4 regions of the Myxococcus sp. AB025B genome follow, and region 1 is predicted to be linked to each of the others. Evidence: riboswitches for the same ligand, from Rfam matches in the RefSeq annotation. Region 1 holds a riboswitch; each other region holds the start of a gene.
What was found. Region 1 has a riboswitch for cobalamin ahead of FL311_RS09240 (aspartate aminotransferase family protein). Riboswitches for the same ligand answer to the same signal wherever they lie in the genome.
Positions count from the first base shown of each region.

Region 2: it holds a riboswitch for cobalamin, as region 1 does, so the genes downstream of both, FL311_RS31110 (TonB-dependent receptor) here and FL311_RS09240 (aspartate aminotransferase family protein) in region 1, are expected to answer to the same signal.
Region 3: it holds a riboswitch for cobalamin, as region 1 does, so the genes downstream of both, FL311_RS32955 (hypothetical protein) here and FL311_RS09240 (aspartate aminotransferase family protein) in region 1, are expected to answer to the same signal.
Region 4: it holds a riboswitch for cobalamin, as region 1 does, so the genes downstream of both, FL311_RS31540 (acyl-CoA thioesterase) here and FL311_RS09240 (aspartate aminotransferase family protein) in region 1, are expected to answer to the same signal.

Region 1 covers NZ_SRLW01000040.1:30,192-38,024, forward strand. The annotation lists gene FL311_RS09235 (MDR family MFS transporter) at 1-1,790, opposite strand, end outside; cobalamin riboswitch at 1,973-2,187, shown strand; gene FL311_RS09240 (aspartate aminotransferase family protein) at 2,452-3,816, shown strand; gene FL311_RS09245 (aldehyde dehydrogenase family protein) at 3,813-5,372, shown strand; gene FL311_RS09250 (acetyl ornithine aminotransferase family protein) at 5,394-6,773, shown strand; gene FL311_RS09255 (CoA transferase subunit A) at 6,785-7,693, shown strand; gene FL311_RS09260 (CoA-transferase subunit beta) at 7,683-7,833, shown strand, end outside.
Region 2 covers NZ_SRLW01000239.1:138-7,970, forward strand. The annotation lists partial or broken gene FL311_RS31110 (TonB-dependent receptor) at 1-786, opposite strand, end outside; cobalamin riboswitch at 845-1,092, opposite strand; gene FL311_RS31115 (FHA domain-containing protein) at 1,102-1,623, opposite strand; gene FL311_RS31120 (hypothetical protein) at 1,700-2,959, opposite strand; gene FL311_RS31125 (tol-pal system YbgF family protein) at 2,956-3,834, opposite strand; gene FL311_RS31130 (RNA polymerase sigma factor) at 3,831-4,427, opposite strand; gene FL311_RS31135 (hypothetical protein) at 4,472-5,572, opposite strand; gene FL311_RS31140 (dipeptidase) at 5,734-6,987, opposite strand; gene FL311_RS31145 (hypothetical protein) at 7,256-7,833, shown strand, end outside.
Region 3 covers NZ_SRLW01000267.1:725-8,557, reverse strand. The annotation lists gene FL311_RS32975 (serine/threonine protein kinase) at 1-646, opposite strand, end outside; gene FL311_RS32970 (FHA domain-containing protein) at 730-2,412, opposite strand; gene FL311_RS32965 (ubiquinol-cytochrome c reductase iron-sulfur subunit) at 2,564-3,055, opposite strand; gene FL311_RS32960 (cell surface protein) at 3,052-3,780, opposite strand; gene FL311_RS32955 (hypothetical protein) at 3,777-5,153, opposite strand; cobalamin riboswitch at 5,338-5,554, opposite strand; gene FL311_RS32950 (MXAN_6577-like cysteine-rich protein) at 5,574-7,187, opposite strand; partial or broken gene FL311_RS32945 (TonB-dependent siderophore receptor) at 7,599-7,833, opposite strand, start outside.
Region 4 covers NZ_SRLW01000244.1:6,593-14,425, reverse strand. The annotation lists gene FL311_RS31555 (DUF4130 domain-containing protein) at 1-524, opposite strand, end outside; gene FL311_RS31550 (FHA domain-containing protein) at 613-1,581, opposite strand; gene FL311_RS31545 (S1C family serine protease) at 1,569-2,909, opposite strand; cobalamin riboswitch at 3,029-3,268, shown strand; gene FL311_RS31540 (acyl-CoA thioesterase) at 3,394-3,813, shown strand; gene FL311_RS31535 (hypothetical protein) at 3,979-4,650, opposite strand; gene FL311_RS31530 (hypothetical protein) at 4,838-5,320, shown strand; gene FL311_RS31525 (6-phosphofructokinase) at 5,462-6,559, shown strand; gene FL311_RS31520 (serine/threonine-protein kinase) at 6,592-7,833, shown strand, end outside.

The sequences.
Region 1 (7,833 bases):
TCCGTGGGCGCCGTTGCACGCGCGCGCCCGCGTTGCAGGGGTTGCTCAGGCAGCCTCAGGGTCACCAGGAACGCGAGCAGCGCGACGAAGATGGCGCAGCGGTACACCGCCTCCACCGCCCGCGTGAAGGACTCCTTCAGCGCCAGCGCCGTCCGGTCGACCGCCTCCATCGCCCGCTGCTCCTTCGCGTCCACAGCGGAAACCGCTGACTCCGCCGCAGGCTGCTCGCGTGCGTTCGCATCAGAGGACGCTGCTTCCCGTACCTCCGGGCGCTGAAGGGCCTGCCGCTCGGCCTCCAGCTCCGCGCGCACGCGCTCCTTCACCTTCTCCGCCTGGAAGGCCGACTGCGCGGGGCCCGCCTCGCTGCCTCCGACACCGGGTACCGCGGACGCCAGCTCGGCGCGCAGCTTCGGCGGCAGTCCCTCCGTGGCGCTCGCCACGCGGGTGCCCAGTTGATGCGACAGCGTCGTCGCGAACACCGCGCCGAGCAGCGCCACGCCCAGCGTCATCCCGAGCTGACGGAAGAACGTGGCCATCGCCGTGGCCACGCCGATGCGCTGGGGTGACACCGCGTTCTGGATGGCCAGTGTGTAGAGCGGAATCGACGGTCCCAGGCCCACGCCCACCAGGACCATCTTCACGGTGACCTCCGTCTGCGTCGACGTGGGCGTCAGCGTGAACCCCATCACCGTGAAGCCCACCATCAACACCACCAGCGAGCCCAGCATCAATCCCTTGTACCGGCCGATGCGTGACACCAGTTGACCGCTCAGGATGTTGCCCGCCACCACGCCCAACGTCAGCGGGGTCAACGTCAGCCCCGAGTGCGTGGCCGACAGCCCCACCACGTTCACCATGAACAGCGGCAGGAACACCACGCCCGACAGGAACACCGCGCCGATGACGAACACCGCCGCGTTGCCCAGCGCGAACGTCCGGTCCTGGAACAGCTTCAGGTCCAGCAGCGGCTCCCGCGCGCGCCTCTCCTCGCGCAGGAACAACCCCGTCCCCACCGCCGCGAGCGCGAACAACCCCAGCACCTGCCACGAACTCCACGCCCAGCCGCCACCGTGCGCCACCTGCTCCGCGCCACGCCCCAGGCTGAGCGCGAGCAAGAGCGGCACCACCGCCAGCGCCAGCAGCACCGCGCCCGTCACATCCAGCTTCCCGCGCGAGGCTCCCGGCGGCTTGAGCGCCGGCATGCGCGAGAGCACGAGCGCGAGCGCCACCGCGCCCACCGGCAGGTTGATGAAGAACACCCAGTGCCAGCCCAGCCGGTCCGTGATGAAGCCTCCCGCCAGCGGTCCCACCACGCTCGACAGGCCGAACATCGCGCCGAACAGGCCCTGGTACTTGCCTCGCTCGCGCGGCGGATAGAGGTCCGCCACCACCGACAGCGACGCGGTGAAGAGCGCCGCGCTGCCCACCCCCTGCACCGCGCGATACAGGATGAGCGTCACCGTCGAGCGCGACACGCCGCACAGGAAGCTGCCCAGCAGGAACACGACGATGCCCGCCGCCAGCACCACGCGCCGGCCCAAGAGGTCCGACAGCTTCCCCCACACGGGCACCATCATCGTCGACGCGACCAGGTACGACGTCGTCAGCCACGGATAGAGCGCGGGGGAGATGCCCAGGTCCGCCTGGATGGACGGCCCCGCCGTGGCCACGATGGTCTGGTCCAGCGCCGCGAGCAGCAGCCCGAGCAGCGCGCCCGACATCGTGAACACCCGCTGTGCACGGGTGACCGTGAAGGGCGCGGCGGCGGGGGGCGTGGCGGACGGGGCCATGGTCTCGGGGCGTCCTCCGGCGCGCAAGAGCCACCCATGAAGGTGACGCCTGCGCACCGGATGCGCCAGCGCTCATGCACGGCAGGTCGCTCGTCGAACATCCCTGAGCACCGCCAGCCGTCATGTCCACGCGCGTCGAGCGCGCACCGGCGCTTCGCTTGACAGTCCGAAGAGGCGGACAGTACATACCGCCCCATGTTGGTGCCCGGACCTCGGTCCGAGCTTAAAAGGGAACCCGGTTCGAATCCGGGGCTGCCCCGCAGCGGTAAGTGAGAACGAGCCTCGTCATCCGCACTGGTTCCCTCGTGGAGCTGGGAAGCGACGAGTCGTAGGAAGCCGGCCCCCAAGGCCGAAGCGCTCACGAGCCCGAAGACCTGCCCGCATCCGACCGTGGGAGAAATCCACGGACGGTTTCGACCTGGAGCCGCGTGGGACGGCCGGAAGGTTCGAGCGGCGCTCGTGCCTCGACGGGCCCTCACGCGCGCTCGACTTCTCCGACCTCCATCCCCCGTGTCTCCAGTCGCCCGTGGGGGCGAAGGTCGGTCCGTGGGCTCCAGTCGGGGCCTGGTGTGCGCTCACGCGCGCATTGTGACTGCCCTTCTTCCGCGCGGGAGCCCTGTCGGGCGACCTCCGGTCGTCCGCGCTGCGTGGAGGACGGACGATGCGGGACGAAGCCAGGCACACGGTGCGCTACCCCGAGGGGAACGTGCTGCTGCGCAACCTCGCGCGCGACTTCCCCGTGGTGACGCACGGCCAGGGCGTCCACCTCTTCGACGCGAGCGGCAAGCGCTACCTCGACGCCTCCGCCGGAGCGCTCGTGGCCAGCGTGGGCCACGGCAACCGCGAGGTGGCGGACCGCATCCACGAGCAACTGCTGCGCGTCGCCTACGTCAACGGCACCCACTTCACCACCGACGTCACCGAGGAGCTCGCCGCGCGCCTGTGCGCCCTCGCGCCCCAGGGGCTCACGCGCGCCGCGTTCCTCGGCTCGGGCTCCGAGGCGGTGGAGGCCGCGGTGAAGTTCGTGCGTCAGCTCTGGGTGGAGCGAGGCCAGCCCCAGCGCGGCAAGGTCATCGCGCGCGTGCCCGGCTACCACGGCAACACGCTGTACGCGCTCTCGCTGTCGGGCCGGCCCCACTACAAGACCTTCTTCGGCCCCCTGCTGGCGGAGGTCGTCACCACGCCCGCGCCGTACCCGTACCGCTCCGGGCTGGAGGACTACGCGCAGGACGGCGCCGAGCACTACGCGCGGCTGCTCGAGGAGACGATTCGTCGCGAGGGCCCCGACACCATCGCCGCCTTCATCGCGGAGCCCGTCATCGGCTCGTCCGCGGGCGCGTCACCTCCGCCGCCCGGGTACTTCGAGCGGGTGAGCGCCGTGTGCCGCGAGTACGGCATCCTCACCATCGCCGACGAGGTCATGTGCGGCTGCGGTCGCACCGGCCGCTTCTTCGCCAGCGACCTGTTCCACTTCACCCCGGACGTGCTGGTGCTCGGCAAGGGCATCAGCGGGGGCTACGCGCCCCTGAGCGCGCTGCTCATCCGCGAGGAGCACCTGGAGGAGCTGCGGCGGGGCTCGGGCGGCTTCATGCACGCGCAGACCTACCTCCAGGCGCCCGCGATGACGGCGGCGGGGCTGGCGGTGCTCGACTACTACGAGCGGCACGACCTGGTGGCCCATGCCGAGCGCGTGGGCGCGCACCTCCAGCGCCGGCTGCGTGAGGCGCTGGGCGCGCTGCCGCACGTCGGCTCCGTGCAGGGCGTGGGGCTGATGGCCGGCATCGAGCTGGTCGAGGACACCGCGAGCAAGCGCCCCTTCCCGCGCGCGCGCAAGGTCATCGAGCGGCTGCTCGCGGCGCTGTTCGAGCGAGGGCTCGTCCTCTGGTCCAACACGGGCCACGCGGACGGGACGAACGGGGACCTGCTCATGGTCGGCCCCCCGTTGGTCATCACCGAGGCGGAGGTCGACGAGCTGGTCGACACGCTCGCCCGCGGCATCCACCACTTCTTCCAGGAGGCGTCATGAGTTTCCGCATCACCTACTCGGTGCTGGAGGCGGACCTGTCCGCGCTGCACGCGCGGTTCGACGAGGCGCTCACCGCCGTGTGCTCGAAGCTGGGCGGAGAGCTGCCGTCGTGGCTCGGCGGCGAGGCGTTCCGGAGCGGAGATCTGCTTCAGAGCCGCAACCCCGCGCGGCCGGACGAGCTGCTCGTCTCCGTGCACCGCACCCCCGTGGCCGAGGTGGACCGCGTGGTGCGCGTGGCGCGCGAGGCCCAGCGCGGCTGGGGCGCGACGCCCTGGCAGGAGCGCGTGCGCATCCTCCGTCGCGCCGCGGACCTCATCTCCGAGCGGCGCCTGGAGCTGTCCGCGCGCATGACGCTGGAGGTGGGCAAGAGCCGGCTCGAGTCGCTCGGTGACGTGGAGGAGTCCGCGGACCTCTTGCGCTACTACGCCGGTCAGCTCGAGCAGGCGGACGGCTACTCGCGGCCCATGGCGCGGCTGTCCCCCAACGAGGACACGCGCAGCGTGCTGCGGCCCTACGGCGTCTTCGTCGTCATCTCGCCGTTCAACTTCCCGCTCGCGCTCGCGGCGGGGATGAGCGGCGGCGCGCTGCTCGGCGGCAACAGCGTCATCCTCAAGCCCAGCGAGGAGACGCCCTGGTGCGCGGAGGGCCTGTACCAGGCGCTCGTCGACGCGGGCCTGCCTCCGGGCGTCTTCCAGGTCGCGCACGGCGAGGGCGAGACGGTGGGCGCCGCGCTGGTGCGCCACCCCGGCATCGACGGCGTGTCCTTCACCGGCAGCAAGGCGGTGGGCATGGCGCTGCACCGGCAGATGTCCACGGGCCGCGTGCGGCCGTGCCTCCTGGAGCTGGGCGGGAAGAACCCGGCCATCGTCTGTCGCGACGCGGACCTGGAGGCCGCCATCGAGGGCTGCTTCCGCTCCGCCTTCGGCATGTCCGGTCAGAAGTGCAGCGCGCTGTCGCGCATCTACGTGCACGAGTCGCTGTACAACGCGTTCACCGACGGCCTCGCCGCGAAGGCGCGCGGCGCGCGGGTGGGGGACCCGTCGCTCGCGTCCGTCTTCACCGGCCCCGTCATCAACGCCGCGGCGGTGAAGCGCTTCGAGCGCGCCGTGGACGAGGCCCGCCAGGATGGCGCGGTGATTGCGGGAGGAGGACGTCCCCGCCTGGATGCGGCGCTCGCGAAGGGGTACTTCGTGGAGCCCACGGTGGTGGCGCTGTCGCACGGACATCGCCTGATGCGCGACGAGCTGTTCCTGCCCTTCGTCGGCGTGACGCGCTTCTCGACGTTGGACGAGGCGCTCCGGCTGGCCAACGACTGCGACTACGGCCTCACCGCGGGCATCTTCAGCCGCGACGCCGAGGACGTGGAGCGGTTCATGGCCCAGGCCGAGGCGGGCGTCCTCTACGCCAACCGTCGCACGGGCGCGACGACGGGCGCGTGGCCCGGCGTGCAGTCCTTCTGCGGCTGGAAGGGCAGCGGCGGGTCCGGCAAGGGCGGCTGCGGCCCCTACTACGTCGCTCAATTCCTGCGCGAGCAGGCGCAGACACGGATGGGCTGACGCCCTCGACAGGAGATCTCCATGACCATGCTCCATCCCGAAGTGAAGACCGCCCTGCCGGGGCCGAAGGCGCGCGCCATCATCGAGCTGGACCAGCGCTTCAGCTCGCCCTCGTACATCAAGGAGTACCCGCTCGTCGTCGAGCGCGGCGAGGGCCCGTGGGTCCACGACGTCGACGGCAACCGCTTCCTCGACTTCATGGCGGGCATCGCCGTGGCCTCCACGGGCCACGCGCATCCGCACGTGGTGAAGGCCGTCCAGGAGGCCGCGGGCCGCTTCCTGCACATCTGCGGCACGGACTTCTACTACGACGCCTTCTCGAAGCTCTGCGCCAGGCTCGCCGGCTACCTGCCCGAGATGGGACCCAAGAAGGTCTTCCTCACCAACTCCGGCACGGAGGCGGTGGAGGGCGCCATCAAGCTCGCGCGGCACCACACGCGCCGCCAGTACATCGTCGCCTTCAAGGGCGGCTTCCACGGGCGCACCTACGGCGCCATCTCGCTCAACTCGTCGAAGGTGGCCCAGCGCGCCTTCTTCGGGCCGCTCCTGCCCGGCGTCATCCACGTCCCGTACGCCAACCCGTACCGCTGTCCCAATGGCTGCGCGCCCCAGGCGTGTGGCGACGCGTGCAACCCGGCCCTGGCGCTGGAGCGCGAGTGGTTCGTCAACCACGTGGACCCTCGCGAGGTGGCCGCCATCTTCGTGGAGCCCATCCTCGGTGAGGGCGGCTACGTGGTGCCCCCAGCGAGCTTCCTGACGGAGCTGCGCCGCATCTGCGATGCGCACGGCATCCTGCTCGTGTTCGACGAGGTGCAGTCGGGCATCGGCCGCACCGGGCACATGTTCGCGGCGGAGCACTTCGGCGTGATGCCGGACATCCTGCTGTCCGCCAAGGGCATCGCCTCCGGCATGCCGCTGGGCGCCATCATCGCGAAGGAGTCGGTGATGACGTGGCCTCGCGGCTCGCACGGCAGCACCTACGGAGGCAACCCCGTGTGCTGCGCGGCGGCGCTCGCCACGCTGGACGTGGTGGAGGGGCTGCTCGACTCCGTGCGCGCCACCGGGGCGCTGCTCCAGCGTGGGCTGCGGGAGCTGCAGTCTCGGCACCCCGTCATCGGCGACGTGCGTGGCGTGGGCCTCATGGTGGGCGCGGAGTTCGTGGACCCCGCGACGCGCGAGCCCGCGAGCGCCTACGTGGGCGAGCTGGAGCAGCTCGCGTTCCGCAAGGGCCTGCTGCTCTTGTCGTGCGGCAAGTCCACCATCCGCTTCGCGCCGCCGCTCGTCGTCGGCGAGCACGAGGTGGCCGTCATGCTGCGCATCCTGGAGGAGTGCCTGCGCGAGCTGTCGCTCGACGTGTCCAAGGTCGCGCCCGCCCGGGTCGCGGCGGGGGTGAAGCTGTGAAGCCTGGCGCCGTGGACAAGCGCTGCTCCATGCGCGAGGCCATCTCGGCCAGCGTCAAGGACGGCAGCTCCATCGTCATCGACGGCTTCACGCACCTCATCTGCTTCGCCGCGGGCCACGAAATCATCCGCCAGGGCGTCAAGGACCTCACGGCCATCCGGCTCACCCCGGACCTGGTCTACGACCAGCTCATCGAGGCGGGTGCGGTGAAGAAGCTCGTCTTCAGCTGGGCGGGCAACCCCGGCGTGGGCAGCCTGCACGCGCTGCGCCGCCGCGGCGAGGCGTCCTCCACGGAGCGGCTGGAGCTGGAGGAGTACTCGCACTTCGGGCTGCTCTCGCGCTTCCTCGCCGCGAGCGCGGGGCTGCCGTTCTGGCCGCTGAGCAACTACCAGGGCGCGGACATCGCGCGGGTGAACCCGGCCATCAAGACGGTGCGCTGTCCGTACACGGAGCGGGAGCTGGCCACCGTGCCCGCGCTCCATCCAGACGTGGCCATCATCCACTGCCAGCGCGCGGACGCGGAGGGCAACGCGCAGGTGTGGGGCCTGCTCGGCTCGCAGAAGGAGGTGGCCTTCGCCGCGCGCAAGGTCATCGTCGTGGCCGAGCAAATCGTGCCCACCGAGGTCATCCGCAAGGACCCCAACCGCACGCTGGTGCCCGGCATCATCGTGAGCCACGTGGTGCACGAGCCCTGGGGCTGCCACCCCAGCTTCGTGCAGGGCTTCCACGACCGGGACAACGACTTCTACGTGAAGTGGGAGGACATCTCCCGCAAGCCGGAGACGTACCGGGCCTGGCTGGAGGAGTTCGTCCACGGCGTGAAGGACCGCCAGGGTTACCTGGCGAAGCTGGAGACGGGGTTGCTCGACAAGCTGCGCGCGAAGGCTCGCGTCTGCGAGGGGGTGGACTATGGGTACTGAGAACAACGTCTCCACCGCGTCCGAGCGGATGGCGTGGCGCGCGGCCCAGGAGCTCCACGACGGCGACGTCGTCTTCGTGGGCATCGGCCTGCCCAACCTCGCGTGCAACCTGGCGCGCGCCACGCATGCGCCGGGCCTGT
Region 2 (7,833 bases), on a different contig from region 1:
GCGGTCCTCCAGCGACAGCTCGGACAGCACATCCAGCCGCGAGCCACCCGGGAGCCGCCGCCGATACCGCAGCAGCACGCCTCCCCCCTTCGCGTCGTTGCGCGCGCGCGCCTCCGCCGTGACGGGGTTGTCCGGCACCGCGGGCAGCTCATCCAGCTCGTACGCGAAGTCCCCATCCGAGCGCCCCGCGTGCAGCAGCACCAGCGCGTTCCCGTCCAACAGAGGCCCGGTGATGGCCACGTGCCCCAGCGCCGTGTTCCAGCTCCCGTAGACCACCTCTCCACTGGCCCGCACGTGCGACGACGGCGCGCGCGTGACGATGTTCACCGCGCCGCCGAGCCCTCCCGAGCCATAGCGAGCCCCCGCGCCCCCGCGCAGCACCTCCAGTCGCTCCACCAATGCGGCCGGCACCTGCGACAGGTCCGCCATGCCGCCCGCGCCGTTGAGCGGGATTCCATCCAGGAACACCAGCACCCCGTTCGACGCGGCGCCGCGCACCACCAGGCTCTTGCTCTGCCCGTAGCCACCCGAGTCCTGCACCGCCAGCCCCACCGAGCCCACGAGCAGCTCCGCCGTGTCCCGCGCCTCGCCCGCATGCTCGCTCGCGTCGATGACGGTGATGGCGCCCGTGGGGTCGCGGCGCTCGGGGGCGTCGGGAGGCGGCGGCGCCTTGCCTCGCACCACCGTCGCGGGCACGACGACGTCGTCCGTCGCCTGCGCGCGCGCTCCGGAAGGCAGGCTGAGCGCCAGACACACCAGGTGCCCGGCGAGGAAGGTGCGCCGCATGCTCCGCCTTCCGCTCTCTCCATCGAAGAGAGAAGGCCGTCCGCACGTGCCGCCACGCGACACGTCCGCACCCTCGGGCAGGTCTCCTGGCTGATGGACTCCAGCTCCAGGCGCACGACGCGTCTGGCTGGAAGGGGGCTTCCGCCTTCCCCCGGAGCGTCCGCCTGGACACCGCCGGAGTGGCGACAACCGAAGTCCCCGGCCCTGACCTCAGGGCTGCCCATTCACAGTGGCGGGACCGCGCCGGAATCGCACCGGCTTCCCTCTTGAAAGCCCGACATGGGCACCCAAGGGCGCACCCCTTCTAGGAGCTGACTACCAGCGCGTCAAGCGCACCCGGGACGACACGTCGCACGCGCGCGCGTAGGACTCGAAGGCGCTCGCCTGCAGGAACACCACCTGTGCGCTGCCCAGTCGCAGCGACGCCTGGCTGAACAGCGGCGTCGAGCGCCCCGGCACAATCAGCACCCCCTCCACGAAGGTGCCGCCGTGGCTCTCCAGGTCCGTCACGCTCCACACCTCGGTGTGCGGTTCCGGACGGAAGCGCGCGTGCTGCCGCGACACGGTGGGCTCCGGCAGGACGATGTCGCACTCGGGGCTGCGGCCCACCATCACCTCGGGGCCGCGCCCGGGGAAGCGCGGACACAGCTCGAACACCACGGGCTCCATGACCCGCGAGGGAATCGGCACCTTCAGCGTCGGCGGCTCCACCTGCGCCACGGAGCGCGGACGGCTCGGCATGGAGTCCCACACCAGAACGGGCCACCCGACCTCCCGCAGCAGGGCTTCGCGGTCCTCCTGGAGCCGGGACATCAGCGCGGACAGACGGTGGAGCACGACGAGCCCTCCAGGCCGGGAAGGTGTGCACGCAAACCTGTGCACGCCTCCTCGCCCTGTCCACCCCCCCTTTGCGTCACTCCACGGTCCCGCAGGCGCTCGCCAGCGAGAGGATGTCGGAGTCGTAGTGCAGCGCCAGCGTGCCGGACGACTCGATGTGGCGCACGAAGACGGAGCCGAACACCTCCGCGTTGCCGCTGAGCGTCAGCGTGGCGCCGGGCGCGTAGAGGTTTCCCGCGAGCACGCTGCCCGCGGAGATGCCCAGCGTCCCCGTCCCCGCGGCGTACACGCGCACCTTCGCCGGCGCGTCCACGGACCCCAGCAGGAGCTGTCCGGCCACCGTCATGTCGCCGCCCACGAACAAGTCCAGCTCCCCCGGCGGCACCACCTCCACCGAGAGCCGCTCGCCGATGACGACGCTGTCCCGCACGAAGAGCGCGGTGCGCTCGCGCACCACGAGGTTCAGCCGGCCCTGGCCCTCGATGCCCGTCAGGAAGAAGCGCCCGCACGGCAGCTCCAGCGTGCGCTCGCCGGTGAAGCCCTGCAGCGCCGTGGGCTCCAGGTCGATGACGTCGTTGTGGTTCTCGCGGGCGTGGTTGGCGATGAGGCCCTGGATGTCCACCACCGACGCGGTGTCCCCGCACGCGCACGGCGACACCGAGTCCACCGGCTCGCGCAGCACCTCGGCGGCCGTCACCGTGCCGGACATGCTGCGCTCCGCGGGCACCGCCAGCTTGCCCGCCACGCTCAGCGACGCGAGCCCCACGTCGCCGCGCACCCACGCGTCCCCCGTCACCTGAGCGGACACGTTGCCGCTGAGCGGACCGCCGCTGTACAGCCCGCCGCCCACCGACAGGCCGCGCCCCAGCAGGATGCCGTCCGCGCCGCCCGCGCTCAGCCCGCCGCCAATCGTCAGCGTGTCGTTGGCCGCGACGCCGCCGTTCGTCGCCACCGCGCCGCCCTTGCCGCCCGGCACGTACTTGCCCAGCGAGCTCTTGAACGCATCCGTGGTGAGCGACGCGCTGAAGGCCAGCCGCTCGCACGAGCACAGCGCGTAGCGGAAGGCCCGCTCGGCCAGGTGCCCGCTGCACACCTTCGCGCCCGTGAGGCTGTCGCCCACCAGGAGCAGCGGCCCCGTGGACGCGCAGAAGGCGGTGTGGTCATCGGCGGGCTCCTCGCCCTCGCCCGTCGTCGGCCCGCCGTCCGACGAGGCCACCGGCCCCGCGTCGTTGCGAGGCGTCTCGATGAAGGCCACCGGGTCCTTCACCTCGCACGCGCTCCAGGCGCCCACCAGCCCCAGCACGCAGAGGACCTTCGTCACGTTGGCGCGACTCATCGACCTGAGACCTCCTTCAGCCGCTTCCGGGCCGCCACGGCATGGGGCGAATCGGGGTGACGCGCGAGGAAGTCCTCCAACGCGCGCACCTCGCCGTCCCGGTCCCCCAGCGCGCGCAGCGCCTCGGTGACACCGTGGCTCGCCTCTTCTTCCAACAAGCCCCCGGGCCAGCCCTTCAGGGCCTCCTGGTACTGGCGCAGCGCCCCGCGCGCATCGCCCAGGTGCTCCAACCTCAACGCGCCCGAGGCCACGCGCGCGACGTACGCGGACATGCCCTGGGGCTCGGCCCGGATGACGCGCAGGTAGAGCGCCTCGGCCGCCTTCCACTGCCCGGTGGCCCGATGCGCGTTGGCCCGGCGCAGCAGGTCCTCCGGCGCGGGCGCGGCGGACGGCGCGCTCATCCGGGGCTTCACCGGAGCGATGGGCTCCAGAGCGACCGCATCGGGCACCTCCGGAGCCACCCCCTCCGGCCCTGGAGGCACGGACCGCTCTCGCGCGACCTCACCGGGCAGCGACGGCACGCGCGGCTCCGGCGCGAGCACCTCGGGCACGGGCACGACGGGCTCGGCGCGGGACATCATCGGCGCGGAGGGAGCGATGACCGCGGTGTCCTCCGGAGCAGGAGGCTCCTGGCGACGCCAGAGCTGCCAGGTCGCGACCGCCGCGGCGCCGACCACGAGCAGGGCCCCGCCCATCCACCAGTGCGGCCGGTGTCGCCGACGCGGGGGCGGCGACGGCGCGTCCATCGCGGCCAGGAGCGCGGCCTGCACCAGCGCGGCGGACTTCTGCCGCGACAGCCGGCGCGCGGGGCCGGAGCCGTCATCCAACGGCGCGAGCAGCGCGTCCGGCCCGTCCTCATCCACGAGCCGACTCATGCCGCACCTCCCTCCGGAGCGCCACCCGCCTCCGTGGCCAGCGCGCGCAGCGCCGTGCGCCCCAGCCGCAGGCGGCTGCGAATCGTCTCGAAGGGAATCCCCAGCTCGTCCGACACCTCCGGCACGCTCATGCCGAGCACATGGTGCAGCACCATCGCATGCCGCTGCTCGTCGGGGATACGGTCCAGCAACATCACCATGCGACGGCGGTGGACGTACTCGTCCGGCGGCGCGTCCTCGGACGGCACCGCCATCAACTCGGTCGGCTCCTCGCCCCTGCGCGCCTCGGTGCCCCGGGCGCGCCGGAGCCACGCGAAGGTGGTCCTCGCGACCACCCGGTCCGCCCACGAGTGGAACGGCCCCTCTCCCCGGTACGAGGGCAGCCCCCGGAGCAGCGCGATGAGCGCCTCCTGGGCGATGTCCTCCACGTCCCCGTCGCCGTGCACCAGGTAGCGCACCAGGTTGCGCACCCGGGGCAGGAGCTCCAGCAGCAGGGACTCGGCGGCCTCCTTGCGCCCCTGGATGGCCGCCTGGATGCGCGGGTCCACTCCAGGTCTTGCCCTGCCGATGGCTTCCGGACCCGTGCTCGTCATCGACCCCATGGAGGGAGGCCGAGGCGAAAACGGGTCATCACCGCTCATGGCAGCAGCACCAGCGCCAGGGACGCCCTGGGCCGGATGGCCCAGCCCTGATTGCGCGGCACGAAGTTTCCGTTCTCGGAGTAACCCAGCTCCGGCCGCCCCACCGCCGCGTCGGCGGCCACGGACAGCTCCACGGCGAGCAGCCGCGAGAAGCTCCACCGCAGGGACGTGTCGGGCCCCACCAGCAGCGCGGGGATGAAGCGCGGCTTGGCGGCCTGGATGCCCGGGAAGTACGACTCCGTGCTGCGGCCGAAGAGCAGCAGGCCCGCCCCCGCGCCCAGGCCCCAGCGCAGGGTGCCCGTCTCCAGCAGCGGGAAGTCCAGCCACAGCCCGCCCGAGTACTGCTCCAGCTTCACGTCGGTGCGCCCATCCGGGAGCATGCGCGCCAGGCTCAGCGAGAGCAGCAGCCGCAGCCGCGCCGAGGGGAACTCCCACCCGGAGCCAATCAGGAACCCCTGCTGGCCGGAGTCCGTGTACCCATCCAGCGCGGCGAGTCCGCCCACCATCACCTGCCACCGCAGGGAGCGCGCGTCCTTCGAGGCCGGCGGATAGGTCCACAGCTCCGGGGGCACGACGACGGGGCCGGGCTCGGGTTCGAGCACGGGCACGGGGGGCGCGGCGGCCTCCACCACCTCGCCCAGGGGCGTGCCCGCCTCCACCGCGCGCAGGGCGGAGCGCACCACGAGCGCCACGGCCTCGGCGCCCGCGGACCACTCGAGCGCGCCGGGTTGTCCCTCCAGCTTCGCGGTGCGGACGAAGAGGTGCCGGCTGCCGGGCTCGGCGAAGTGGACGCGCAGCTCGGAGCCGGAGCGCTGGAACCAGAGCACGGCGCGGGCCTGGTGCGCGTCCGCGAGCGCGACGGCGGAGCGCCACTGGGCCTGGGGCGGGCCCTCCAGCGAAGGTCCCGGCATGGCGCGCAGCTCCACGGGCAGGTCACTGCTCTGTCCGCGCACGCGCTCGAGCAGGGCGCCGTCCTCCGCGGAGGCGATGCGCGCCACGGCCAGCCATGCGCCGCCGCCGTCCTCCGCGCGAGCCTCCACGCCCAGGCACAGGGCGGCGACGAGCCCCAGCCGAATCAACACGACGCCCGATGCCATGAACACGGAGGCTAGCTTTCGCGTGTGGCCGAAGGAAGCCCCCGGGTTCCCCGGACCCGCTGCACAGCAGGTGCATCGGAAAAGACGCGTTGCGCCTGCAATCCCGGGCGGACAGGCGTCACGTTCCCTCGTGCCGCCGCCTGCCCTCGCGGGGCCTGGAATCAGCGCCGGACGCTGGGGGGTGAGCGCAGCTCGCGGCTGACGGCCTCCGCATCGCGGAAGACCCGTAGGAGGTTGCCGCCCAGGATCTTGTGCAGCTGCTCCCGCGTGTAGCCCCGGGCGAGCAGCGCCTCGGTGATTCGCGGCAGGTCCGCGACCGAGTCGAGTCCCTCGGGCGCGGAGTTGATGCCGTCGAAGTCCGAGCCCAGGCCCACGTGGTCCACGCCGGCCACCTTCGCGATGTGGTCGATGTGGTCGATGACGGCCTTGAGCGGAGGACGCGGCACCTTGGCGGCCCACTCCCAGCCGGCCTGGGACTGGGCGCGAAAGCGCGTGACGGAGTCTGAGTCCTGGTGCTTCGCCTCCACCGCGGCCAGGGCGGCGGCGCGCTCCGCCGACATGGCGGCGTAGGCCTTGCGGTAGTCGTCGTCGACGAAGGCGGAGAAGAAGTTCACCATGACGACGCCGCGGTTGGCGGCGACGGCCTTGAGCATCTCGTCCGTCATGTTGCGCGGGTGGTCCGTGAGCGCGCGAGCGGACGAGTGCGAGGCAATCACCGGCGCGCGCGTCACCTTCAGCGTGTCGAAGAAGGTCTTGTCGGACACGTGCGAGACGTCCACGAGCATGCCCAGCCGGTTCATCTCCCGCACCACGTCGCGGCCGAAGTCGGTGAGGCCGTCGTGGTGCTTCACGGTGGTGTCGGTGAGGTCGCCGGACGAGTCGGCCCACTCGTTCGTGTTGGACCAGGTGAGCGTCATGTAGCGCACGCCCAGGCGGTAGAAGTCGCGCAGCACGCCCAGGTCATTCTGGATGGCGTGGCCGCCCTCGACGCCCAGCAGCGTGGCCAGCCTCTTCTGCTTGCCGGAGCGCGCGGCGACGATGTCCTTGGACGACAGCGCGAGCACCATCTGGTCGGGGTGCTGCTCCACCGCGTTGTGCACCGAGTCGATGATGCGCAGCGCCTGGTGGGTGTAGCGGCCGGCGTACTCCTTGGGCTCCACCCAGATGGAGAAGAAGGCCGCGCCCAGGTTGCCCTCCCGCGCGCGCGTCAGGTCCAGGTGCCCCTGGCCATTGGGCGGCTTGGAGCCCACGTCGAAGCCCTCGTTGAGCATGCGCAGGGGCGTGTCCACGTGGGTGTCGATGATGAGCGCCGACTCGTGGATGGCGCGGGCCTTGGCGGAGACGGGCGCGGGCGCCGCGGCGAGCGACGGGGTGGTTCCCAGGACGACCAGGGCGGCGAGGACAGAGCGGTTCACGCAAGGCACCTCGGGACGACGGGACGGTGCGGGCACTCTTTCATGGAGCCCGGATGGGTTGAAGCCGCGTCTGCCCAGGACGAACCTGCGTCCAGGCGCGACGCACGCCCCCCCGGCACGGTGAGCCAGGGGCCACATCCCCGCGTCCTTCCGAGTGAAGTCCACCCTGGCGCGACGCATGCAGAACCTCCGGCCAGGTCCCGCCGGACGCCGCGCGTCCCCCGATGCGCACCCGGGCTCGTCCGATGGGGAACCAAGGAGCCGGTCGATGGTGTGGCAAGTCGAGGCAGCTCAAGAAGCGGGCAGCGTCCGCATCACCTACGACCTCGAGTGGCTGCACCAGGTCATGCTCGCGTCCGCGAACTCGATGGTGCCCTTCACGAGGTTCTCGATGGGCGCGAACCTGGGGACGCGGTCCTATCCCCGCTCGTACAGCCCGGGCTTCGTGCTGGGCCGGGGCAAGCCGCTCGACACCTCGTCGAAGGGAGGCGGACGTCAGCCGCTCAGCAACGAGGGCGGCATGTACGCGCTGCTCTCCCTGTTCGAGGAGGGTTGCGCTGGGCTGGCCGTGCCGCTCAGCGACATCGCCATCCTGTCCAAGCGGGCGGTGTGCCAGGCGGTGCTCGCCGGCTTCGTGCGGAAGGGCAAGAGCTTCCACGTCGAGGGGGGCACGCGGCTCGAGATGGAGCGAGGCCCGGGCTGGCAGATTCACGGCTATCCGATGCTGTGCATCCTCGGAAACGAGGCGCAGGCCTTCCCCTCGAAGCTGAACAACCAGGGCCAGTGGCGAATCATCCAGTGCGTCTTCGGGGCCAGGCTCACGCGCGCGCTACGCGCCCGCGGCAT
Region 3 (7,833 bases), on a different contig from region 1:
CGCGCCGGTCCACCGGCTGGTGCCGGGCCTGCTCCGGGGACATGTAGAGGAACTTGCCCAGGATGATGCTCGGATTCGTCTTCGCCGCCGACAGCCGGCTCTTGGCGAGCCCGAAGTCGATGACCTTCACCTCCCCCTCGTAGGAGATGAGGATGTTCTGCGGCGAGATGTCCCGGTGGACCAGCTTCAGGTCCTCCCCGTCGTCGTCCTTCTTGCGGTGCGCGTACGCCAGCGCGTCCAGCACCCGGCCCATGACGTAGAGGATGAACGTCAGCGGCAGCGGCACCTGCCTGTCCCCCACCCGGGCGGCCACCTTGCGCAGGTCCTTGCCGTCCACGTGCTCGAGGGCCATGTAGGCCTCGCCCTCGTGCAGCCCCATGTCCAGCACCTGGGCGATGGAGCCGTGGCTCAGGCGGACGAGCGTGCGCGCCTCACCCACGAAGCGCTCGACGAAGTCGCTGTCCTCGGCGAGCTGCGGGAGGATCTTCTTGATGACGCAGAGCTTCTCGAAGCCCTGCGCGCCCTCCAGCCTCGCGAGATAGATTTCACCCATGCCGCCCGTCGCCAGATGGGACAGGAGGGTGTACCGGCCAAAGGGCTGGGGCCGGAACGGGCGCAGCCGGGCGGAGGGGTTATGAGCGTTCATGGGGGCGGGGGTCCACCACTCGGGCGCCCATTGAACCCTGGCTTGCCCTGGTCCATCAACCCGTCAACCTGCCGCAGGGGGTTTCACCGCAGGCCGGGGTTGGTCAACACCCCGACGTCCTCGTCGAGGACCTCGAAGGCGGCCACCTTCTCCTTGGGGGGGCGCACCAGCCGCTCCCCCAGGGGCATCACGTCGAAGCGGGCCGCCACGGTCGCCAGCACCTTACCGGAAATCAACACCTGCCCGGGGTTGCCCGTCGCCGCCAGCCAGGTGGCCACGGACATGCCCTCGCCCACGGCGGTGTAGTCGGGGCGGACCTCGTTGCCGATCATCCCCACCAGGGCGCGCGTGGTGTGCAGGGCCATCCGGAGCGCGCAGCGCTCGTCCACGGGGCGGCGGCTCATCGCCCGCTCCCAGTCCGAGCGCAGGGCCAAGGCCGCCCGCACCGCCCGCACGGAGTCCTCGCCCTTCACGTACGGCACGCCGAACAGGGCCCGCATGGACTCACCGATGAAGGACTCCACGGTGGCCTCGAAGCTGAACACGATGCCGGTGGCGCGCGAGTGGAAGTCGCTCAGCAGGCTGGTCGCCTTGGCCCCGCCGATGCGCGAGGCCAGGGCGGGGAAGCCCACCAGCTCCACGTGCAGCACGGTGAGGGTGCGCTCCTCCAGGCCCGGCAGCTTGCCGCCCTGGCGCTGGGCCTCGGTGGCGCGGCGCTCGGCGACGTCGGGCGGGTGGAAGCGCTCCAGCGAGCGGCGCAGTCGCTCCTGGGTGGCGCCGCCGTCGCGCGGGGAGAACTTCTGCACGCCGGTGGCCACCAGGTGCGCCACCGCCGAGCACGCGTCCAGCATGGGCTCCAGCCCGTCCCCCTTGGCGGAGGTGTTGACGTAGAGCACGCCCTGGTACGGGGCCTCGGAGCCGATGGGGATGCACAGCACGCTGGCCACGCCGTAGAGGATGACGCTCTCGCGCGCGGCGAAGCGGCGGTCGTCGCGCACGTCGCCCACCGCGAGCGCGCGGCCCTGGCGCAGCGCCTCGTCGACGATGGCGTCGGACACCGGCACCTCGCCCTTGGCCAGCCGTCCCCGGTGGCGCACCGCCGCGGGGACGAGCGCCCCCGTGGGGTGCTTGAGCAGCACCACCGCCGTGGTGGCGTCGGTGCGCTCCAGCAGCCGGTCCATCGTCAGGTCCAGGAAGGTGGACAGCGTGGTGGCGGTGGAGAGCGCCTCCGCGGTGCGGAACATCAGCACCAGCGTCTCCTGCGCCACGCGGGGGCTGGCCGGGGGGACGAACGAGGCCTGCTGGTTGAAGTCCTCGAAGGGCACCGGTCCCACGTTGTCGAGCAGGCGCAGCACGTCCGCGTCCCGCACGCTCTTGGCGAGCAGCACCGACGGGCCCACGTCCTGTCCGTGGCCGAAGCGCACGACGCCGCCGGCGCCCAGGTCCACCATCTCCGTGGCGGCGTTCTCCACGGTGTTGGGCTGGCGCACCGCGAGCGTGTTCTCCCCCAGCGCCACGGAGTCGCCGGGGGACAGCTGCCGGGAGCCCTGCAGGGGCGCGCCGTTGACGCGGCTGCCGTTGCGGCTGCCCAGGTCCTCGATGCGCAGGATGTCCGCCTCCACGTAGAGGCGCGCGTGCCGGCGCGAGACCAGGTCTCCACCCAGCACGATGTCGTTCTCGTCGGCGCGGCCCAGGCTCGTCACGCCCTCGGGCAAGTCATAGGACGTGTCGAAGTAGCCGGGCCCGTTGATGATGATCTGCCACATCGAATCCCCGACATTACACGACTCTCTCTCAACGTAAGAGAGGGAGACCTGTGCCCCGGAGGGGGACGGGGCTGACCCGGACTCCCGGCGCGAAGGCCCGTCGCCGGGTCAGGACTGACAGTGCGCCGGGACGTCCCCTCGGGTGCGGGGCTCAGCGCGGCCGGTGGATGAAGACGGACGCGCCTTGCCGCACCGCGGTGAACGCCGCCAGCGGGCGCCGGGCCGGGCCCTGGAGGACGGCGCCGTCCAGGGCGAAGCGCGAGCCATGACAGGGGCACTCCACCACGCCCTCCCCGGGCCGCCAGTCCACGCCGCAGTCGCCGTGCGTGCAGATGCGCCACAGCGCCACGAAGCACCCGGGCGTCGTGTGGACGAGCAGCACGTCCAGCAGGGCCTCGGGCGCGTGCACCCGGGCGTGGCCTCCGGGGGAAGCAAGGCCCGGATGCGCTTCGAGCCGCACCTCCACCCAGCCGTCGGCGGCGGTGCCGGGCTGGGGGAGGTCGGAGCAGGAGGCACCCTCGGGCGGTGGGTCCAGGACGATGGCCTCCCGCCAGTCGCCGCCGCACCCCGCGCCCAGCGTGGCCAGGGCACAGCCGCCCCGGGCCAACGTGAGGAGCGCGGCGCGGCGGTCCAGGTCCGTCATGGCGCGGCGGTCAGCGACACGCCGTTGACCACGGCGACGGCGTCCAGGTCGAACCCCGCGGAGGTGCCCGCCGAGCCGTTGGTGCCCGCGTCGACGATGCGCACGTAGCGCGCCCGGGCGAGGCCCACGGTGGCCAGGTCGAACCCGTCACCGCCGGCCACGGCGGGGTCCGTGGCGCTGATGCCCGCGGCGGGGTTGGCCGTCACGGGACGCACGCCCGCGCAGCCCGGGTAGTTGTTCGTCGCGTCCGAGGGGGCGCAGGGGAACTCGTGCCACTGCACACCGTCGTCGCTCACCGAGACGCGGCCCCGCTCGGTGAAGGCGCGCGGGCCTCCGGCGATGAGGAAGCCGTTCTCGAAGACGAGCAGGTCCACGCCCGGCCCATCCACCACCGCGATGTCCGTGAAGCGCAGGGTGATGGAGCCGCCCTGCCCCAGCGAGAGGACATCCAGCGAGCCGCTGTCCAGCCCCGCGCCCACCGGCGCGCCCAGCACGATGGACGGGAAGCGGTCCTGTCCGAAGCCCGCGCCGGGGCCGGGCAGGTACTCGACCACCTCGTCGGCGTACGGGTCCGCGGGCCGCGAGGGGCTCGCGTCCGTGCCCGAGTCACCGGGCCCCGCGTCGTCGTCCGTGACGGGAGCCTCGTCCCCACCGCACGCGGACAGGCTCAGCGCCAGGGCAAGCACGGCGCCGCGACCGAACCACGAGGAGGCGCGCGCGCTCACGGCGCCACCTGGAGGCGCACCAGGCGCCGGCCGTTGCGGTCAGCCACGCCGACGAGCACGTCGGAGCCGAGCGCCTTGAGCATCCGCACCGTGGTGCACTGGTTGACGTAGGTGAGCACGGGCACGCGCGCGCCCACCGTCACGGCGTCATTCGCGCCGACGGACAGCGCGTAGCGGGACACGTCGGTGGCGACGAAGTCGTAGTCCGGGGGAGCGTAGGCGCCGCGGTTGAGCACCACGCCACCGCCGAAGGCCGCGACGTCGTTGAAGTCGCTGCCCACGTCGACCTTCGCCTGGGTGCCCAGGTCCAGCGGCGTGCCGCTGGTGATGGCGGTGGCGAGCGTCGTGGGCGCCACGCCGTGGAGGACGTTGACGAAGTTCTGGTCGAAGTAGCCCAGCGCGGCGACGCCCGTGTCCGTCACGGCGGTGAAGCCGCTGCCCACCACGTCACCCTGCGGGAAGTTGACCGCGCGCACCGTGCCCATGGGGTCCGTGGACGTCACGAGGCCATAGACAGCCAGGTCGGAGGCCGAGCCCAGACCACCGCCGTTGACGAGCACCGCGCTCAGCTCCCCGGACGTGAAGGCCGCCGCGGAGAAGTTCTTGGGCGCGACGACGAAGCTCGAGTTGGCCGGCGTGGCCAGGTCATACGCGGCGACGTTGCCCGGCGAGCCCGTGGCGCCCAGCGTGTAGCCGGTGAAGACGCGCAGGCCGTCGTTGATGACGTAGCCGTTCGGGTACACCGTGGCGCCGCCCTCGCGGTCCGCGGGGGTGATGATGTCGAAGAGCTTCGTGGTGCCCGGCAGGAGGTCGGGCCAGGTGCCCAGCGAGTACAGCGCGGCGTCCTTGCCCCGTCCCTGGATGCCGTAGAACGCATACGTGGGGCCCGGAGAGGCGCCGAGCGCGAGGATGTCCGGCGACAGCGCCACGGACTCGGCGGCGACGAAGCCCGGCTGGAGCACGAGCGTGCCCAGCTTCGGGTCCAGCGGCACCGTCGCGCAGTCGACCACCACGGGGCCGGCATCCGGCTCACCCGCGTCCGGCGCACCTGCATCCGGCTCACCCGCGTCGGGCGTGCCCGAGTCGGGAGTCCCCGAGTCGGGCTGACCCGCGTCGGGCTGGCCGGCATCCGGAGTCCCCGAGTCCGGCTGACCCGCGTCGGGCGTGCCCGAATCCGGCGTGCCCGCGTCGGGTGTCGGGGTGGTGGGGGCAGGCTCGGTCTCGCACCGCTCGTCGACGCAGACCCACTGCTGTCCCGCGGGGGCCTCGCCATTGTCGGCGCGGCAGTCGAACGGGTCGACACACTCCGGGTTGCAGCCGGTGCCGAGCAGGGCCACGGCGAAGGAGGCCACGGCCAGTGATGCGGACTTCATCCAAGGTTTCGCGCGCTTCGATTCAGCCGTCTTCATCTGCGTCCTCGTCCCTCTCCGCCCCCACGGGCGGGTGGGCTTCCAGGAGGACGCGGTCGAAGGCGGGCACCCGGGCACCCCACGGTGCGCGGTGAATGGGCTGACGCCTCCGCCGCCTCCCCTCGGAGGCCTCGGTGATGTCCGTGCCCAAGGGGCACGGGTCCACGGCAGGTTTTCGGACTCGCAGGCGCGGGAGCCCCGGAGGGCGCCCACCTAGTGGCCGTCGCTTCCCAGTCCCGTGAGGGACCAGTGCTTCCATGACGGCGGTCGTTCCTGCACACCGCTGCGGGGCAGTCCCGGATTCGCACCGGGTTCCCTAGAGCCGCCGTGGTTCGCACGACGGCACCGAGGACGCGGCCGGGATATGGCGGGTGACAGGCATTGTCAATGGAGCGCGGTGACGTCGATGGCGTTGGACACGGGGCGTCGAGGGTCCACCGGGCACGCCTCCAGCGCGGGGCCCTTCGCGGTGGGCGTGGAGGAGCCCCTGCGCTCGGTGAGGGTGCCATCACCGACCTCCACGACGAAGACGCGGCCCGCGTTGGTGTCCGCCAGGTACACCGCGCCCCGGGACACGGCGAAGCGGCTGGCCACCGACAGCATGCAACCCGGTGCGCCGGGCTGACAGCCGGGATTCAGCGCGTAGGAGGCCACGGGGACATCGTTCTTCACCAGCACCAGCCCCGTGGAGCGCACGGACGTGGCGAGGTAGCCGTTGGCCGTGTCGTAGATGGCCTCACCGATGCAGGCGACCACGAGCTGGTCACCAACGGCTTCCACGTAGCCCGCGTTGAGGCAGCGCTCCTTGCCCAGGTCGATGGCGCTGACGGCGCCGGTGGCGGGGTCGATGCGCGCGAGCATGCCGGGCCCGTTGGGGCGGTAGTCATTGGCGGGGTTGAGGTTGGTGAGCGCCACGTACACGTGGGTGCGCGTCGCCGTCACCGAGAACGGCAGGGGCATGGAGCCCGTGCCGTCGAAGGGCTTCAGGTCGAGGCCGGTGAGCGACAGCGTGTCCACCTTGCGCGGCTGCGTGGGGTCGGAGATGTCCACGCGCGCCACGGCGTTGCCGTGCTGGAAGTTGGAGCTGCCGGTGCCGAAGAGCGGGATGTAGAGCAGGTCGCCGAAGCGCGCGAGCGCCTGCGGGCTGGTGTTCGGGCCGAGGTTCAACTGCCCCACGGTGCGCAGGCCCAGGCCGTTGCCGTGGGACGGGCCGTCACGGCGGAGCACCTGGAGCGTGTTGTTGACCGAGTCGATGACGTACACGTGGGGCGGGTCCACGAGGATGTCATTGGGGGAGCCGGACACGACGCCCAGAGAGTCCTCCTCGACGAGCGCGCCCAGGTTGCCGCCGGGGGCCTGGAGCAGCTTGCCGTTGGTCATGTCCGCGCCGAGCACGAAGCCATCCCAGGACGCGAGCGCCTGGATGCCCGCGCCGAACTCACGGCGAGGTCCGAGCTGGTCCGTCCCGGCCTGGAGGCCCACGAGCTGCCCGTTGGTGAAGCACGCGGCCACGACGTCGTAGGTGCAACGTCCCGCGCGGCAGGACTGCGCGTCGGGGCACACATTGCCGCAGGCGCCGCAGTGGAGCGCATCCGACTGGCCGTCCACGCACGCGCCGGAGCAGCGCAGCAGCCCTTCGGAGCAGCCCTCGCGACAGGTGCCGGACTCGCAGACCTGTCCGGCGGCACAGGCCGAGCCACATGCGCCGCAGTGGGCGACGTCCGTCGCGGTGTCCACGCAGGCGCCGTTGCAGGACTCGGTGCCCGCGCGGCAACCACAGGCGCCGTCCTGACAGACCTCGCCCGAGGAGCATGTGGTGCCACAGGCGCCGCAGTGCGAGGTGTCGCCGCGCGTGTCCACGCAGGCGCCCTCACAGACGACGAGGCCGGAGGTGCAGACCACACCCTCGTCGGGACAGCCCGTGAGCACGAGCGCCGAGGCACAGAGCAGCGACAGGACGAGCCGCCTGGGCGCTATGAAGGAATGAGCAGGAAGCATCGAGTCCTCAGGAAGGGGATGGCAGGCGCGGCATCACCGCGAACGACCGGTGCAAGGGAGGGCGGACGCATGCGACGTGCGCTTCGCGAGAGCGCAAGCTCCGGCGGACAAACCAGGCGCGGAGAACGGACGCGTGCGGCGCGCGCTTCGCGAGAGCGCAAGCTCCAGCGGGCAAACCAGGCGCGGAGAACGGACGCGTGCGGTGCGCGCTTCGCGAGACCACTGTGCCGTAACGAGGCAATCGCGAGATGCGTGCGCGAGCGCATGCGACACGTGCCTCGCGAGCAAGCAGGCCCCGGCGCGAGTCGTCCGACCCCTCGGAGAGAGAGGAACGCACATACCTCGGCGACAACGCGACGCCACCTCGCATGTCCTGCGCACGCGCCCCGCGTCGGCGCGGATGCTCGGGTCTCACGGAGTGCGCGGTGCATTCGAGCCCTCGGGAGCAGACGAAACCGGCTCGAGCGACACCGCGAGCGTCGCGTACGCCGCGCGCCCGGGCAGTGGGAAGCCGGTGAAGTCCTGCACTCGCGCGTCGAGCAGGTTCTTCACCTCGACCGACAGCGTCACCTCGGGCCTGTGCAGGAAGGTGCTGGAGGCCCCCACGCTCCACAGCGTGCGAGATGGCAACGAGCGCGTGCCCGTG
Region 4 (7,833 bases), on a different contig from region 1:
CAATGCGCGCTGGCGTCCGGCGTGAAGAGGCTCCAGTGGAGCGAGGGGAAGCGCCCCACGAGGAAGGGCGCGGCCAGCCGGACGACGAGGTGCTCCGGCCGGTACCACGCGACATGGCGCGCCTCTCCATCCGAGGCGGCGCGATGGAACCGGACGCGAATCACCAGCTCCCGCAGGTCCCGCCGCACCGCGCGCTCCATGCGCCGCAGCCGCTGGACGTCCCGGTCCGCGTCCTTCTCCAGGAGGCGCCGCTCACCGTGCGTCAGCCGCCACAGCACGCGGTACAGCAGCGCGAAGCGCTCCGCGTCCCGGTGACAGACCACCTTCTCCGCCAGGGACAGGAAGTCCGCGGGCAGCGCCGGGACCGACCGGGCGCCACCGCCGGACAGGAGCGGGTCCACCCACTGCGTCCACGCCTCCTGCCCCTGTTCGAACTCCACCCGGTCCGGAGGCATGCCGCGCACCAACAACCCACGCGCCACCTCCCGGAACGACGACAGCTCCGGCGCCACGCTCACTCGCACCTGGACCTCCTGGTCGCTCAACCCCCCGAGCGACGCAGGCTACCTTCCAGGTCTGACACCACCATCCCACCCGGGACGTCGCCGAGCGCTACTCCTCCTTGGCGAGCGCGTCCACCTGCTCCTGGAGCCCGTCCAGGTCCTCGAAGAAGGACTCCACGGGCTGGGCGCGGGCCACCCGGAAGACGGGCGGCAGCAGCGTGCGGGAGAAGTCCAGCGACGTGCTGAAGGGCTCGTTGCCCAGCAAATCATTCGCCCGCGACACGGCGCCGAAGGCCAGCGTCACCACGACGAGCACCCGCACCAGCCGCGCCGGCTCCCACCGCGCCACATAACGCAGGTGCCAGAAGAGCCCCCAGCCCATGAGGAGCAGGAACGTCGCGTGGTACACCCAGGAGAGGCTCGCGCCCAGGCCCAGGCTGAAGCCCAGCGCGGCCACCAGCAGCGGCAGCGCCACGGCGCCCAGGAGCACCAGCGCGCCGATGGTCGCGTGCGCGCGGTAGTGGAAGTGGCGACGGGAGATGCGGCTGGCCACCGCCCAGCCTCCGGCCCACAGGAGCGTGAGCGTCAGGGGCATCACCAGGGCCACCGTGAGCTCGCCCCAGTCCGTGCGCGCGTAGTTACCCAGGTAGGACGCCAGCGCGCTGAACAGCAGCAGGGACAGCATCGCCACGGGGAAGGCGCGCGGGTGCTCGAACACGCGCTCGCGGGGCTCGCCGGACACGGTGCTCACCACCGTGGGCGCCACCGCGTGGTTGCGGGCCCGGAAGCGCAGCACCGTGTCCCCCACCGCCACGCGGGTGTCGGGCGCCAGCTCCAGCTCCGCCAGCTGCGTCCAGGGCTGCACGCGCCAGGTGCCGTTGTCGCTGCCGACGTCGCGCAGCACGAGCGCGCCGTCCTCGCGGCGGTCGATGCGCAGGTGCTCGGCGGAGACCTTCGGGTCATCCAGGATGACGTCGTTCGAGTACGCGCGGCCCACCGTGGCCGGGAAGCGCTCCAGCCGGTGACGCGTGTGGACGGAGTCACCCTCCAACACCTCCAGGAAGATCACTTCGTCCACGACAGCCCCTCCAGGTAGCGGCGCGCCAGCTTGCGCGCGTTGTCCGCCGTGAAGCCGCCCAGCGTGAGGCTGGTGTCCACCCCGCTGGTGCTGGCGTTGAGCGCGGCGGCGCGTAGCACCAGGTCATAGAGCCCCGGGAAGCGCTTGTACGCGCGCAGGCACATGGCCGCGCGCACGGGCAGCCCGCCCACGTCCACGAACTCGGATTTGCACCGGAAGTTGGTGACGTCCTCGCGCGAGGCCTCCACCGTGTCGGGGTCCTGCGAGAACAGCGCGGTGTAGAGCGCGGAGAAGCGCAGCGCGCCCAGCTCCTGACTGGAGGCCTGCTGATGCAGGAAGGCCACCACGCCGGTGCGGTGCCGCGAGGACAGGTAGATGTCCTCCTCGGACGAGCACTGGTAGTTCGTCACGGTGTACGGCACCTCCGGGTCGTGCGGCGTGTCACCCCAGCACTTGAGGAAGGGAATCCACCGCCCCGGGACGTGGTAGCTGCCCAGGGTCTGCTTCGGCAGCGAGGCCGCGAGCATCTGCTCGGTGAGCCGCTGCTGGTTCTCGATGAGCTGCGCGCGCACCGTCTCCAGCAGCGCGGGCGTCGCGTCCGGCGCCATCTTCAGCGCCCGGCCGAGCAGCGTCCTCGCGCGGTGCACCGGCACCAGGAAGCCCAGCTGGTTGCCCATGGTGGCCACGTTGACGCCCACCACCGTGCCCTGCCCCGTCAGCGTCGGGCCGCCGCTCATGCCCGGGTTGATGGCGCCGCTGAAGTGCAGGCGCTCGTAGAGCGAGTCCTGGATGAAGCCGTTGTACGTGCCCTCGACGATGGTGGTGCCCAGGTCATGGGGGTTGCCCATGGCGAACAGGCGCGCGCCCTGGGGCGGCTCGCGGTCCTCCAGGACGAAGAAGTCCTTCACCGGCTCGTCCATGCGGATGACGGCCAGGTCGTGCACCACGTCCACGTCCACCAGGCGCGCGGGCACGGGCTCCCCGCCGGTGCGCAGCACGAGCTGCGCGGTGTAGTCCTCCGGGTGGAGCACCACGTCGGAGACCACGTGGTAGTTGGTGATGGCGTACCCGTCGCCCGAGACGAAGAAGGCGGAGCCGATGGACGAGCGCGTGCCCGAGCGGCGCTCGATGATGCGCACCTGGGCGACGCGGTTCTGGATGCGCTGGAAGAGCTCGTGGGTGGCCGGGGGCAGCACGGCCGGAGGCGGCTCGGGCGCGGGAGCGGGCACGACGTCGGGTTGGCTTCGGACGGCGGAGGGCGCGCCCGGTTCCGATGGGGCGACGGCCGGCGCCTGCCCCAGCACGGCGACGAGGAGGAAGACGAACATGGATGCCGCGCACGCTATCCCAGCGCCGCGCGCGCGGGGGTACCGAGTGGCGGGGGCATGAGGCCTCCGGTGCGCTCGTCGACCCACCTGCCCTGTTGGCGGCGCGCCGGGCAGCGGGTAGGGTCCGCCCCGCCCGAGGTGCCTCGTGGGGGTCCACGAGGTTTAGCAAGGGAATCCGGTGTGAATCCGGAGCTGCCCCGCAGCGGTCAGTGGGAACGAACGCCGTCGAACACACTGGTCCTCGGCAGGCGAGGGCTGGGAAGGGACGGCGCCTAGGACGCCAGCACGCGCCGCGATGAGGGGCGGGTGGTGGGAAGGCCCACGGAGCCCGAAAACCTGCCTCGAGCCCATCTGGGACGCGGACAGCGCCCCGGGTGGCGCTTCGCCCCCGACCTTCGCGGGAAGGTCAGGCCATCCATCGCGGCCCACCGCCGCCCTCGGAGGTCTTCATGTCCGGGGAGGCCCGTGGGCCAGGAGTCCGTCCATGAGTCACATGCAGCCGTCCCGCCCCTCCTCCGCCACCGAGACGCGGATGGTGGACATGGTGTTCCCGGATCAGACCAACCACTACGGCACCCTCTTCGGAGGTCAGGCCCTGAGGTGGATGGACATGTCCGCGTTCATCACCGCCAGCCGCTACACGCGCCGCACCGTCGTCACCGCGTCCAGCGAGCGCGTGGACTTCCACATGCCCGTGCAGCAGGGGCAGCTCGTCGAGCTGGTCAGCCGTGTGACGGCGACGGGCCGCACCTCCGTCACCGTGGACGTGGAGATGTTCGCCGAGGACCTGCTCACGGGCGCGCGGGAGCTGTGCACGCGCGGGCGCTTCGTGCTCGTGGCGCTGGATGAGCACCGCAAGCCCACCGCCGTGCCCCCGCTCTTGCCCGAGCCGGGTGCGCAGTGACGTGAAGCACTGAGACGCAATGCGCGCCGGAGCCGGCTCCTCGGGCTCTGGCGCGATCTTCACGAGGTGGCATCACGCGAGGCACGCGTGGATTCGCCTCGTCTCCGAAGCGGCCCGCTCGCGGCACCCTCCAGTGGACTCACCCGGGCGCGAGCCGCGTGGCGGTCACGCCTCGGAGGCCCTCCGCCCCGCGCGCCCCCGGCGCCACGCCGCGTAGGACGCCACCAGCGCACCGGCCAGCGCCCCCGCGAGCGCGCCCAGCAAGCGCCGGGGCACCACGCCGGGCGTCGTCGTCGGCTCCAGTCGGAACGTCTCCAGGGAGGCCCGGACGCTCGGCGCCAGCACCTCCCAGCGCACCGCGGGCGCGCTCACCACCACCACCGCGTGCCGCCCCTCCGACGCGAGCCCCGCCACCAGCACCGTGCGCGTCTGCCCCGCGTCCCGCAGCGTCCCCAGCACCTCCACGCGCGGCGCATCGCCTCCAATCCGGTCCACCCGCTCCGGCGACAACACCACCCCCAGCTCCCGCTGGAAGTGCTGCATCACCGCCGACGCGAAGTCGTCGCGCTCGGAGGGGCTCGCGGAGAAGCCGCGCTCCACCACCGACACCAACATCGTCGCCGCCTCCGGGCCCTCGCCATCCGCGAGCGCCGCGGACAAGGCCCTCGGCGTCTCCGCGTCCAACGTCACCGCCCCCGCCACCGAGCCCGTGTACGGCTCCCACCGCACCATGTGGAACCCCTCGGGCGGACGCAGCACGTAGCCGTCGCGACGCAGCTCGGTGCCGAGCGCGCCCGACAACAACAACCACCCTCCTGCCACCCACGAGAGACTCACGCCGCGCAGCATAGGTCCCCTGTGCCCCGGACGCGGCCACTCGCGTGCCGGGCCGCATGAACCCATGGATACCCAGAAGACACGGCTTCACGGGCGCGGAGCCCGCCGGCCCGGCACACCGCGAAGTCAGCGCCCGGCGCGCCTTCGTTGTGACATCCCCGTCGGGCACGGGTAACCTCGCGCCGAGATGAATCCTGCAGCCCGGGTGGAGATGGAGGCTCGCGCCGACCGAGCGCTGCGCCGTGGAGAGCTGGTCGAGGCGCTCGACCTCTATGAGGCGCTCCTCCTGGCCTTCCCGGACGACGGCGCGCTCGCCGACAAGCTCGCCAACCTCCGCGAGTCCCTCCAACCCCTGGAGCTCCAGAAGCTGGAGGCCTCCCGACCGCCCGAGGAGCCGGAGCTCCCGCTCGGCCCCTCCTCACCCGCCCAGGAGGGTGAGCGCCTGTTCGCCCTGGGGGACTACGTGGGAGCAGCCGCCGCCTACCGCCGCGCCGTCCAGGAGCGCCCCGACAACGAGCTCTTCAAGGAGCGGCTGATCGAGGTCTACCGGATGGCGAAGGAGATGCCCCTACAATCTCCGACAGACAAGGCGCTGCCCAAGGCGCCCCAGCCCCGCCTGCAGGCCCTGCTGGACCGCGTCGCCTCTCGTCGCCGCCTCAAGCGGGACTGATGGAAGCTCGCGTTTCCACTCGGAAATCCGATCCGTGAGGTGATTCGCGCGTTGCACCCCGGCGCGGGGGCCTCCTATCATCAGGTCCGACGTCGCTGTCATGGTGGGCACCCCTGCCTCTGACACCCGCGTCCGACCCCTATGGCCCGTTCACTGAGACTCGGAGTCCTCACCGGTGGCGGAGACTGCCCCGGGCTCAACGCGCTCATCCGTGGCCTCGTCAAGCGGGGGACGCACGAGTTCGGCCACGAGTTCGTCGGCATCGAGAACGGCTACATGGGCCTGGTGGAGCCCGACCTGACGCGTCCCCTCACCGAGGAGGACACGCGCGGCATCCTCCCCAAGGGCGGCACCATCCTGGGCACGTCCAACCGCGCCAACCCGTTCATCTACGCCTTCAGGGAGGGTGAACGTTGGGTGGAGCGCGATGTGTCCGACGCCGTGCTGCGCCGCTGCGAGGCGCTGAAGCTCGACGGCGTCATCGCGGTGGGCGGCGACGGCACGCTGTCCATCGGCCACCGGCTCAGTGAGAAGGGCCTCAAGGTGGTGGGCTGTCCGAAGACCATCGACAACGACTTGAGCGGGACGGACCAGACGTTCGGCTTCGACACCGCGCGCCTCATCGTGACGGAGGCGTTGGATCGGCTGCACTCCACGGCGGAGGCGCATGACCGGGTGATGCTGGTGGAGATCATGGGCCGGCACGCGGGCTTCCTCACGCTCGAGAGCGGGCTTGCTGGCGGAGCGGACGTCATCCTCATCCCGGAGATTCCCTACCGGGTGGAGTCCATCGTGGAGAAGCTGCGCCGCAGGGCCACGCGCCGCCGCAGCTTCTCCATCATCGCCATCTCCGAGGGCGCCTTCCCCGTGGGCGGCACGCTGGCCGTGCTGGACAAGGCCGAGGACGTGCCCGGACGGGGCGTGGTGCGGCTGGGCGGCTCCGGCAAGGTGTGCGCGGACCTCCTGGCGCAGCACCTGGACGCGGAGATTCGCGTCAACGTGCTGGGCCACCTGCAGCGTGGCGGGAGCCCGAGCGCGGCGGACCGCGTGCTCGCCACGCGCTATGGTTGCAAGGTGCTGGACCTGGTGCGCGATGGACAGTGGGACCACATGGTGGCCCTGCGCGCCGGAGAGATTGTCGCGGTACCGCTGAGCGAGTCGCGCAAGGAGCGCCGGGTGGACCCTTCCGGCGAGCTGGTGCGCTTCGCGAAGAGCATGGGCATCAGCTTCGGGGACTGAGGGAGGGGGAAGGCACTTTCGCCGCACACGTCATGACGCTCGTCGGCCGCCATATCGGTCGCTATCGCATCCTCGAGCAGCTCGGCTCGGGGGGCATGAGCGTCGTGTACAAGGGGCTCGACACCGCCCTGGACCGTGAAGTGGCCGTGAAGGTGCTGCACCCCCACCTGGCGGGCAAGGACGAGTCGCGGCGGAGGCTCGCGCGCGAGGCCCGCGCGGTGGCCAAGCTGCACCACCCCAACATCCTGGAGGTGTTCGACTTCTCCGCCGCGGACGCGCAGGACGCGTTCATCGTCACCGAGTACATCCGCGGCCAGACGCTCAAGGCGGTGCTCGACGAGGGGCCCATGGATCCGCCGGAGCTGGCGGCCATGGTCATCCACGAGCTGGCCGCGGCGCTCACGCATGCGCACGAGGCGGGCGTCATCCATCGCGACCTGAAGCCCGAGAACGTCATGGTGCGCGAGGACGGCATCCTCAAGCTCATGGACTTCGGCATCGCGCGGCTGCTCGACATCGAGGAGCGGATGACGGTGACGGGCACGCTCGTGGGCTCGCCCGCGCACATGTCCCCCGAGATCATCGAGGGCCTGGAGGCCGGCCCCGAGGCGGACGTCTTCAGCGTGGGCATCATGTTCTACGCGGCCATGACGGGCCGGCTGCCCTTCTCCGCGCCCAACACCACGGCCACGCTCAAGCGCATCCTCGACGGCGACTACGAGGACCCGCGCCGCCGCGTCCCGTGTCTGTCGGATGAGCTGGCGGACATCTGCGCCCGCTGTCTCCAGAGGGACCCGAACCAGCGTTACCCGGACGCTGGCAAGCTGCGCGACGCGCTCGCGGACTACCTTGCGGGCCTGGGCTTCGCCCGCGTGGGCGAGGAGCTGGTGTCGTTCTTCGCCGACCCGCCGTCGTACCGGAAGCTCGCGCGCCAGCGCATCGTCGCGTCGCTGCTGGAGCGCGGTGAGCGGCTGCTCGCGGAGAAGCGCACGCCGCGCGCGCTCGGCTGCCTCAACCAGGTGCTGGCGCTGGACGCGCAGAACGCGCGGGCGCTGGGGCTGCTCAAGGGCATCCAGCGGGCGCAGCGCGCGCGGAAGTGGCGACGGCGTGGCATCCGGCTCGCGGTGGGGCTCGCGTCCCTCACGGCCGTGAGCCTCGGCGGCTACAAGCTGTACCACGCGCCCGCCGACGCCGCGTTCCATCCGCCCGAGGCGAGCACGCCCTCCACGCCCCCGTCCATGACGTCCGGAGGCCGCGAGCCGAGCGGCCCCGAG